Regions from separate parts of the Streptacidiphilus sp. MAP5-3 genome, predicted to be linked through region 4. Evidence: predicted binding sites of a transcription regulator. Region 4 holds the regulator's gene; each other region holds the start of a gene.
What was found. Region 4 encodes HspR, which represses chaperone genes until heat shock. Its sites were predicted from a motif close to TTGAGNNNNNNNNNCTCAA; they were not measured.

Region 1: the regulator HspR is predicted to act here: its motif matches at 843-861, upstream of dnaK (molecular chaperone DnaK).
Region 2: the regulator HspR is predicted to act here: its motif matches at 997-1,015, upstream of clpB (ATP-dependent chaperone ClpB).
Region 3: the regulator HspR is predicted to act here: its motif matches at 1,509-1,527, upstream of lon (endopeptidase La).

Annotation. Positions count from the first base shown of each region.
Region 1 covers NZ_JBGCCL010000044.1:1,846-4,046, forward strand. Annotated here, with positions in the region: gene dnaK (molecular chaperone DnaK) at 1-818, opposite strand, end outside; gene ABH928_RS34625 ((Fe-S)-binding protein) at 1,086-2,201, shown strand, end outside.
Region 2 covers NZ_JBGCCL010000032.1:22,302-24,502, reverse strand. Annotated here, with positions in the region: gene clpB (ATP-dependent chaperone ClpB) at 1-938, opposite strand, end outside; gene ABH928_RS31250 (LURP-one-related/scramblase family protein) at 1,068-1,568, opposite strand; gene ABH928_RS31245 (TetR/AcrR family transcriptional regulator) at 1,794-2,201, shown strand, end outside.
Region 3 covers NZ_JBGCCL010000001.1:286,615-288,815, forward strand. Annotated here, with positions in the region: gene lon (endopeptidase La) at 1-1,486, opposite strand, end outside; gene ABH928_RS01270 (spermidine synthase) at 1,603-2,201, shown strand, end outside.
Region 4 covers NZ_JBGCCL010000023.1:111,124-113,324, reverse strand. Annotated here, with positions in the region: gene dnaJ (molecular chaperone DnaJ) at 1-688, shown strand, start outside; gene ABH928_RS27565 (heat shock protein transcriptional repressor HspR) at 738-1,229, shown strand; gene ABH928_RS27560 (LuxR C-terminal-related transcriptional regulator) at 1,678-2,201, shown strand, end outside.

The DNA.
Region 1 (2,201 bases), on a different contig from region 4:
GAGCGGGTGAGCTTCTCGTCCAGGTGCAGCGGGCCCTCGGCGGACGCCGTGATGTAGGGCAGGTTGATCGTCGTCTCGGCAGCCGAGGACAGCTCGATCTTGGCCTTCTCGGCCGCCTCGCGCAGACGCTGCAGCGCCATCTTGTCCTTGGACAGGTCGACGCCGTGGCCGTTCTGGAACTGCTTGACCAGGTGGTCGACGACGCGCTGGTCCCAGTCGTCACCACCGAGGTGGTTGTCACCGTTGGTGGCCTTCACCTCGACGACGCCGTCGCCGATCTCCAGCAGCGAGACGTCGAAGGTGCCGCCACCGAGGTCGAAGACCAGAATGGTCTGGTCGTCCTTGTCGAGACCGTAGGCCAGGGCGGCGGCGGTCGGCTCGTTGACGATGCGCAGGACGTTGAGGCCCGCGATCTCACCGGCCTCCTTCGTCGCCTGACGCTCGGAGTCGTTGAAGTAGGCGGGGACCGTGATCACCGCGTCGGCGACCTTCTCGCCCAGGTAGGACTCCGCGTCCCGCTTCAGCTTCTGCAGGATGAACGCAGAGATCTGCTGCGGGTTGAAGTCCTTGCCGTCGAGGTTGATCTTCCAGTCGGTCCCCATGTGGCGCTTCACGGACCGGATGGTCCGGTCCACGTTGGTGACCGCCTGACGCTTGGCGACCTCGCCGACCAGCACCTCGCCGTTCTTCGCGAAGGCGACGACGGACGGTGTGGTCCGGGCGCCCTCGGCGTTGGTGATGACGGTGGGCTCACCGCCTTCGAGGACGCTGACGACAGAGTTCGTCGTACCGAGGTCGATTCCGACCGCACGAGCCATCGTGAAACCCTCCCAGAGAGGAAGTTGAGCTGAACAGACTCAACAGTGCCGCATCGGATCGCCTTCGTCAACAGAGCTGAGCGACATCGGCTCAACTTTATGTCGCCTTGACGCCGCAGCCCCCCGGATGACGCATGTCACCTCTGCTTCCGCTGTGGTTTGGGTACGGGAATCGCTACGCTCGGCATGAACTGCGATAAGTTACTGCTGAGTACACCCCAGTCCAGCAGCAGAGTCCGTAGCTCCGTAGGTGCTAGAGGAGCCCCCATGCAAATCGCCGCGATCATCGTGTCGCTGGTCCTGGCCGTGGTCGGCGTCGCGCTCTTCGTGCGCGCGATCCTCCAGATCTACGGCTTCGTCCGGCTCGGCCAGAACGTGCCCGCCGGCCTGCGCACCAACGGCTGGAAGGACCGGACGGTCACCGTCGTCCGGGAGTTCCTCGGCCACACCCGGATGAACAAGTGGGGCATCGTCGGTGTCGCGCACTGGTTCGTCGCCGTCGGCTTCTACACCCTGGTGCTCACCCTGGTGAACGCCTTCGGTCAGGTCTTCGACGCCGACTTCACCTTGCCGATCATCGGCAAGTGGGCACCGTTCGAGGTCTTCACGGAGCTCATCGGCGTGCTGACCACACTCGGCATCCTGGTGCTGATCGTGATCCGGCAGCTGAGCCGCCCGGACAAGCCCGGCCGCAAGTCGCGCTTCGCCGGCTCGAACATCGGCTTCGCCTACTTCATCGAGGCCGTGATCCTGATCATCGGCCTCGCCATCATGACCCTGCGCGGTCTTGAGGGCGTGCTGCGCGGGGTGAACCACTACGAGGTCAACTTCCTCTTCTCCTACCCGCTGACGGTCGCCTTCCGCGGGCTGTCGCTCGACACCGTGAAGAACCTGGTCTACCTGGTCGCGGCGATCAAGATCGCCGTCTCATTCATCTGGATGATCACGGTCTCGCTGCGCACCGACATGGGTGTCGCCTGGCACCGGTTCCTCGGCTTCCCGAACATCTGGTTCAAGCGCAACGCCAAGGGCGAGGTCGCGCTCGGCGCGCTGCTGCCGATGCACAGCAACGGCCAGCCGATCGACTTCGAGGACCCGGCCGACGACGCCGTCTTCGGTGTCTCCCAGGTCGAGGAGTTCTCCTGGAAGGGCATCCTCGACTTCTCCACCTGCACCGAGTGCGGTCGCTGCCAGTCGCAGTGCCCGGCCTGGAACACCGGCAAGCCGCTGTCGCCCAAGCTGCTGATCATGGGCCTGCGCGACCACGCCTACGCCAAGGCCCCCTACCTGCTCGCAGGTGAGGACAAGTCCGGCGTCCCGGCCGCCGCTGTCGCCGAGGCCGAGCGCCCGCTGATCGGCACCGCCGAGGAGAACGGCGTCATC
Region 2 (2,201 bases), on a different contig from region 4:
ACCATGCGCAGCTCGCCGCGGGCCAGCATCGGCTTGAGCATGTTGCCCGCGTCCATCGCGGAGTCGCCGCCCGCACCCGCGCCGACGAGCGTGTGCAGCTCGTCGATGAAGGTGATGACCTGGCCCTCGCTGGCCTTGATGTCGCTCAGGACGGCCTTGAGTCGCTCCTCGAACTCACCGCGGTACTTGGCACCGGCCACCATCGCGCCCAGGTCGAGCGCGACCAGGCGCTTGCCGCGCAGCGACTCGGGCACGTCGCCCGCGACGATGCGCTGGGCCAGCCCCTCGACGACGGCGGTCTTGCCGACGCCGGGCTCGCCGATCAGCACCGGGTTGTTCTTGGTCCGGCGGGACAGCACCTGGACCACGCGGCGGATCTCCTGGTCCCGGCCGATGACCGGGTCCAGCTTGCCGTCGCGGGCGGCCTGGGTGAGGTCGGTGCCGTACTTCTCCAGTGCCTTGTAGCTGCCCTCCGGGTCCGCGGAGGTGACCCTGGCGCTGCCGCGGACCTCCTTGAACGCGTCCAGCAGCGCCTTGGCGGTGGCGCCCTCGGCCTTGAGCGCGTCGGCGGCCGGGCCGCCCTCGGCGGCGAGGCCGACCATCAGGTGCTCGGTCGAGACGTACTGGTCGTCCAGCTCGGCGGCGCGGGCCGCGGCCTCGTTGAGCACCGCGACCGTCGGCCGACCGAGCTGCGGCGCGGCGACCGTCGACCCCTGGGCGCTGGGCAGCGCCTGCACGAGCCGCTCCGTCGCGGCGCGCAGCCGCACCGGGTCGGCCCCGACGGCCTCCAGCAGCGGGCGGGCGATCCCCTCGGGCTGCTCCAGCAGGGCCAGCAGGACGTGGACGGGCATCACGTCCGGGTTGCCCGCGCCCGACGCCTGCCGGATCGCCGCGGAGAGTGCCTCCTGGGCCTTGGTGGTGAGCTTGCTGGCGTCCACGTGTGTTCGGTCCTCCTCCGACCCGCGCCGATGTCTGCCGTATCCAGCATGACATAAGTTGAGTCTATTCCACTCAAGGTTATGGAAGGCAGTGCTGTCAGCCGAGGCCAGGGGTGTGAACCCCGCCCCTCAGTGGTGCTCTTCGGCGTCCAGGTGCTCGACGCAGACGGCGATGCTGAGCAGCAGCGGGACGTCCTCGCCGTCGGCGACGTCGATCGCGTAGTGGTCGCGGACGCTGAACCAGCTCTTGCTGACGACCGCGACCCGGCGGCCGTCCTGCTCCAGACGGAACTCGTGGTCGGTGAAGTTGCCGACGATCTCGATCTCGCCGCCGCCGACCGAGCCGTCCAGCTCGGCGAGGTACTTGTCGTGGAAGACGGTGAGCAGCTTCTTCTTCACCGTGGCGAGCTTTCCGCCGTGGTGCTGCTCGACGACCATCGCGTCGCGGACCGAGAGCATCTTCTTCTTGATCACGGCCACCACCTCGCCCGTGTGATGGTCCTTCAGCTCGAAGGTCTCGCGGACGCGGAGCGCCTTGCCGTCGACGAGGTAGGCCTTCTCGCCGTGCTCGGTGGTGATCCAGTGGTCGTCGCCGAAGCCGAAGATCCGCTCGCGCATCAGGAACTTCATGGTGCGTTTCCCCTCACTGGTCCTCAGATCGGCGTCCCGGTCGGAGTTCCGACCGGCGTCCGTGCCGACCGGACGTCAGCGCCCATGCTTCCATCCGTCCGCAAACGACGCGCCCAGCGTGAATCTGCGATCGCTATTCGCAGTAATAGACTGCACTGCGTCAGTGTGTTCAGTGCGTTCAGTGCGTTCGCATGGAGCCCTGGTGGCGTGGAGGAGGACAACCCGATGTCAGACAAGCCCGCACACCCCGCACGCCCTGCCGTCTGGCAACGCCCCGAACGCGGCGCCCGCGGCCCCGCGCCCGAGCGCAGCCGTCCCCAGATCACCGCCGCGGCCGTGGAGTTGGCCGACGCCGAGGGCCTCGCCGCCGTCTCGATGCGGGCCATCGCCCACCTCCTGGGCACCGGCCCGGCGTCGCTCTACCGCTACGTCGCGAGCCGCGACGACCTGCTCGACCTGATGGCCGACACGGTGGCTGGCGAGATCGACCTCTCCGCAGCGCCCACCGGCGACTGGATCGACGACCTCAGCGGACTCGCCGTCCAGTCCAAGGCCGTCTACCTGCGGCACCCCTGGATGCTCGACCTGGCCGCCCAGCGGGGCCAGGTCCTCGGCCCGCGCGCGATCGACTAC
Region 3 (2,201 bases), on a different contig from region 4:
GCACGTTGGCCGTGGCCAGGAAGACCACGTCCGACAGGTCGAGCTCGACCTCCAGGTAGTGGTCGCGGAAGGTGTGGTTCTGCGCCGGGTCCAGGACCTCGAGCAGCGCCGCCGCCGGGTCGCCCCGGTAGTCCGAGCCGACCTTGTCGATCTCGTCCAGCAGCACCACCGGGTTCATCGACCCGGCCTCCTTGATCGCCCGCACGATGCGGCCCGGCAGCGCGCCGACGTAGGTACGCCGGTGGCCGCGGATCTCCGCCTCGTCACGGACACCGCCGAGCGCGACCCGGACGAACTCGCGTCCCATCGCCCGCGCCACGGACTCGCCCAGCGAGGTCTTGCCCACACCGGGCGGGCCGACCAGCGCCAGCACCGCTCCCCCGCGACGCCCGCCGACCAGGCCGAGCCCACGGTCCGAGCGCCGCTTGCGCACGGCCAGGTACTCGACGATCCGCTCCTTGACGTCGTCGAGGCCGAAGTGGTCCGCGTCCAGCACGGCACGCGCTCCGGCGATGTCGTAGGCGTCCTCGGTGCGGTCGTTCCAGGGCAGCTCAAGGACGGTGTCCAGCCAGGTGCGGATCCAGCTGCCCTCGGGCGAGGCGTCGCTGGAACGCTCCAGCTTCTCGACCTCCTTGAGCGCGGCCTCACGGACCTTCTCGGGCAGGTCGGCGGCCTGCACGCGGGCGCGGTAGTCCTCCTCCTCGGAGTCCGGCTCGCCGTTGAGGTCGGAGAGCTCCTTGCGGACGGCCTCCAGCTGGCGGCGGAGCAGGAACTCCTTCTGCTGCCTCTCCATGCCCTCCTGGACGTCCTTGCTGATGGTCTCCTGGACCTCCGCCTCGGCGAGGTGGTCCTTGAGCAACTGCAGCGCGTAGCCGAGCCGGGCCACCGGGTCCAGCTCCTCCAGGACGCGCAGCTTCTGCTCGGTGGTGACGAAGGGCGCGTAGCCGATGTTGTCGGCCAGCTCGGAGACGCCCTCGATCTGCGCGAACCGGTCCACGACCTGCCACGCGCCGCGCTTCTGCAACCACGTCGTGGTCAGCGCCTTGTACTCCTTGACGGTCTCCGCGATCGCGCCCGGCAGCGGCGACGGGACCTCGGTCTCGTCGGCCGGCACCGCCTCCACCCAGAGGGCGGCGCCCGGGCCCGTCGTGCCCGTGCCGATGCGGACCCGGCGCACACCGCGGACGAGCGCGGCCGGGTCGCCGTCGGCCAGGCGGCCGACCTGCTCCACCGTCGCCAGCGTGCCGATCGCGCCGTAGGCGCCGTCGACGCGCGGCACCAGCAGCACCCGCGCCTTGCGGGCGCCCGCCACCGTACGGATTCCCGGCGCGTGCGCACCGGTCTCCCGGACCGCCGCCTGCGCGGCCTCCACGGCGGCACGGACATCCTGGTCGGACAGGTCGAGCGGGACGACCATGCCAGGGAGGACCGCATCGTCGTCGAGCGGCAGCACCGGCAGGGTGAGCGTTCCTGAAGTCGAAGCCATGATCTCTCCACGGTCATGCAAGTTGAGTTACCTGCACTAAAGGTTCATGACCCCACTATTGTTCCCCGGCGCATGTTCGCTCTGAGCGATCAGGCGTATCGGGCACGATAGGACCCATGTCCACGCATCACCACGACGCCGCGCACCCCGAGCACGCCGGCGCCGACGAAACGCCGGAACTGCTCGACCGCCGCGAGGGCCCGTTCGGCGAGGTCGCCCTGCGCCGCCGCGGCGCGCATTTCGAGATCATCGCCAACGGCACCTTCCTGATGGACACCTCCGACGGGCGCTCCGAGCGCCTCCTCATCAGCGCCGCCCTGGACGCCCTGGATTCCCCACGCGGGGCACACGTGCTGATCGGCGGACTGGGCGTCGGCTTCTCGCTCGCCGAGGCCGCGCAGGACAAGCGCCCGGGCCGGATCACCGTGGTGGAGCGGGAGAGGGCGATCATCGACTGGCACACGCAGGGTGACGCCCCGCTGGCGCCGTTCGCCGGAACAGGTCACACCGATCCGCGTATCGAGATCGTCAACGCCGACCTGCTGGACCACCTGCGCACCACCGAGCACCGGTACGACGCGCTCTGCCTCGACATCGACAACGGTCCCGACTGGACCGTCACCGAATCCAACGACTCCCTCTACAGCGAGGCCGGCCTGGACCTCCTTGAGCAAACACTTGCTGATGAAGGTGTGCTCGCGGTGTGGAGCGCGGC
Region 4 (2,201 bases):
CCGGATGACCAGCCAGTCCCCGTGCAAGGCCTGCGCGGGCACCGGAGCCAAGGCCGGCACCACCCCTCGGGTCTGCCCGACCTGCGTCGGCACCGGCCACATCAGCCGGGGCCAGGGCAGCTTCGCGCTGAGCGAGCCCTGCCGCGACTGCAAGGGCCGCGGCCTGCTGGTCGACGACCCGTGCGAGGTCTGCCACGGCAGCGGTCGCGCGACGTCGGCCCGGACCATGCAGGTGCGGATCCCGGCCGGGGTCGGCGAGGAGCAGCGGATCCGGCTCAAGGGCAAGGGCGCCCAGGGCGAGCGCGGCGGCCCGGCGGGCGACCTGTACGTGACGGTCCACGTCACCCCGCACCCGGTCTTCGGCCGACGCGGCGACAATCTGACGGTGAGCGTGCCGGTCTCCTTCCCTGAGGCGGCGCTGGGTGGCACGATCCGGGTGCCGACCCTCGGCGGTCCGGCGGTCACCATGAAGATCCCGGCGGGCACCGCCAACGGCCGCACCATGCGGGCCCGAGGCAAGGGCGCGGTCCGCAAGGACGGCACCCGCGGCGACCTGCTGGTCACCGTCGAGGTCGCGGTCCCTCCGGAGATGGAGGGCGAGGCCAGGGCGGCACTGGAGAAGTACCGCGAGGCGACGGCCGCGGACGACCCGCGGGCGGCGCTGTTCAAGGCAGCCGAGGAGGCGTGAGATGCCCGGCACCAACGACGGCGGAACCCCCGGCGTGGGAGGCCCCGGCATGGGGGCTCCAGGAAACCCGGTCGGCGGCAACCCGGTCGGCTCCAACCCGGTCGGCGGCGGAGCGGCACGCGGCCCGCGGGTGGCGTACCAACTGACGGAGTACACCCCCGTCTACGTCATCTCGGTCGCGGCGGAGCTGAGCGGTCTGCACCCGCAGACGCTGCGTCAGTACGACCGGCTCGGCCTGGTCTCCCCCGACCGCACGGCCGGACGCGGCCGGCGCTACTCGTCCCGCGACATCGAGCAGCTCCGCGAGGTCCAGCGGCTCTCCCAGGAGGAGGGCATCAACCTCGCGGGTATCAAGCGCATCATCGAGCTGGAGAACCAGGTCGCCGCGCTCCAGGCCCGCGTCGCCGAACTCCAGGGCGCGGCGGAGGCCGCAGCCGCGGCGGTCCACGCGTCGTACCGCCGCGACCTGGTGCCGTACCAGCAGAGCTCGGCGCTCGTCGTCTGGCGTCCCAAGCCCCGCGGCGAGGGGAACACCCGCTGACGCGGACATGTCACGAGAAATGCGTCAACTGAGGGGCCGTGTCCGGGGAGGCACGGCCCCTCAGTTGTCGCTTACCCCGGTCGCCGAGGAGGATCGGCCGGGGAGCCTCTTACTGCTGTGCGACAACGGCGGACGGTTGACTACCGCCCCAAGTCGTGTCAGCGGACGCCGCGCCGGAGCCGATGATCAGTGCCGCGATGGCAACGCTTCCAGCGAGAGCGGCCCTCCAAAACGTACGGTGCGACGCGCGCATGGAGTATTTCCTCTCTCTCGGGGATCGTCCCGACCAGATGGACAAGATCGATCCCATGGATGACCGCCGACCGGAGGGCGGCCATCCACCACAATGGGGTACGCATTTGGCACCAGTCAGTATTCGATAGTGGCAACAAATGACCAGACCTGAAATGGCCACAGGATGAAACGGGATGAAGTGGGCATAGCTTCGATGAGCAGCCCGGAGCTCCCCGACGCTCTGAGCGCGGAGGCAGTCGCGATCTACCGGCGCGCCCTGATGGACGGAGAGTTCGTCTGGGACAACGCCGCCGCGGCGACCGGCCTCGACAAGGATGTCCTGGAGCAGGCGCGCGACGAGCTCGTGGCCCACTTCCTGCTGCAGCCGATCTCCCCCAGCGACCAACGGCTACGGCCGATCAACCCGGAGCTGGCGGCCGCGAAGCTCGCGGAACCCTACGAGGAGGCGATCCGGGCCTACCGGACCGCCGCGGAGGGCACCCGGGAGCAACTGCTGCAGCTCATGCCGGCCTACCTCGGTCGGACCATCTCGGGACCGGTGAGCGGTGGTCTGGAGATCATCTCGGACCCCGCGGAGGTCCAGCTGCTGATCAACAATGCCGCCACCAAGTGCACCCGTGACCTCATGACCGTCCAGCCCGGCGGCAAGCGCAGCACCGCACAGCTCCAGTCCCTGCCCTTCGACCTCAACATCGCGCGACGTGGCGTGCGCTTCCG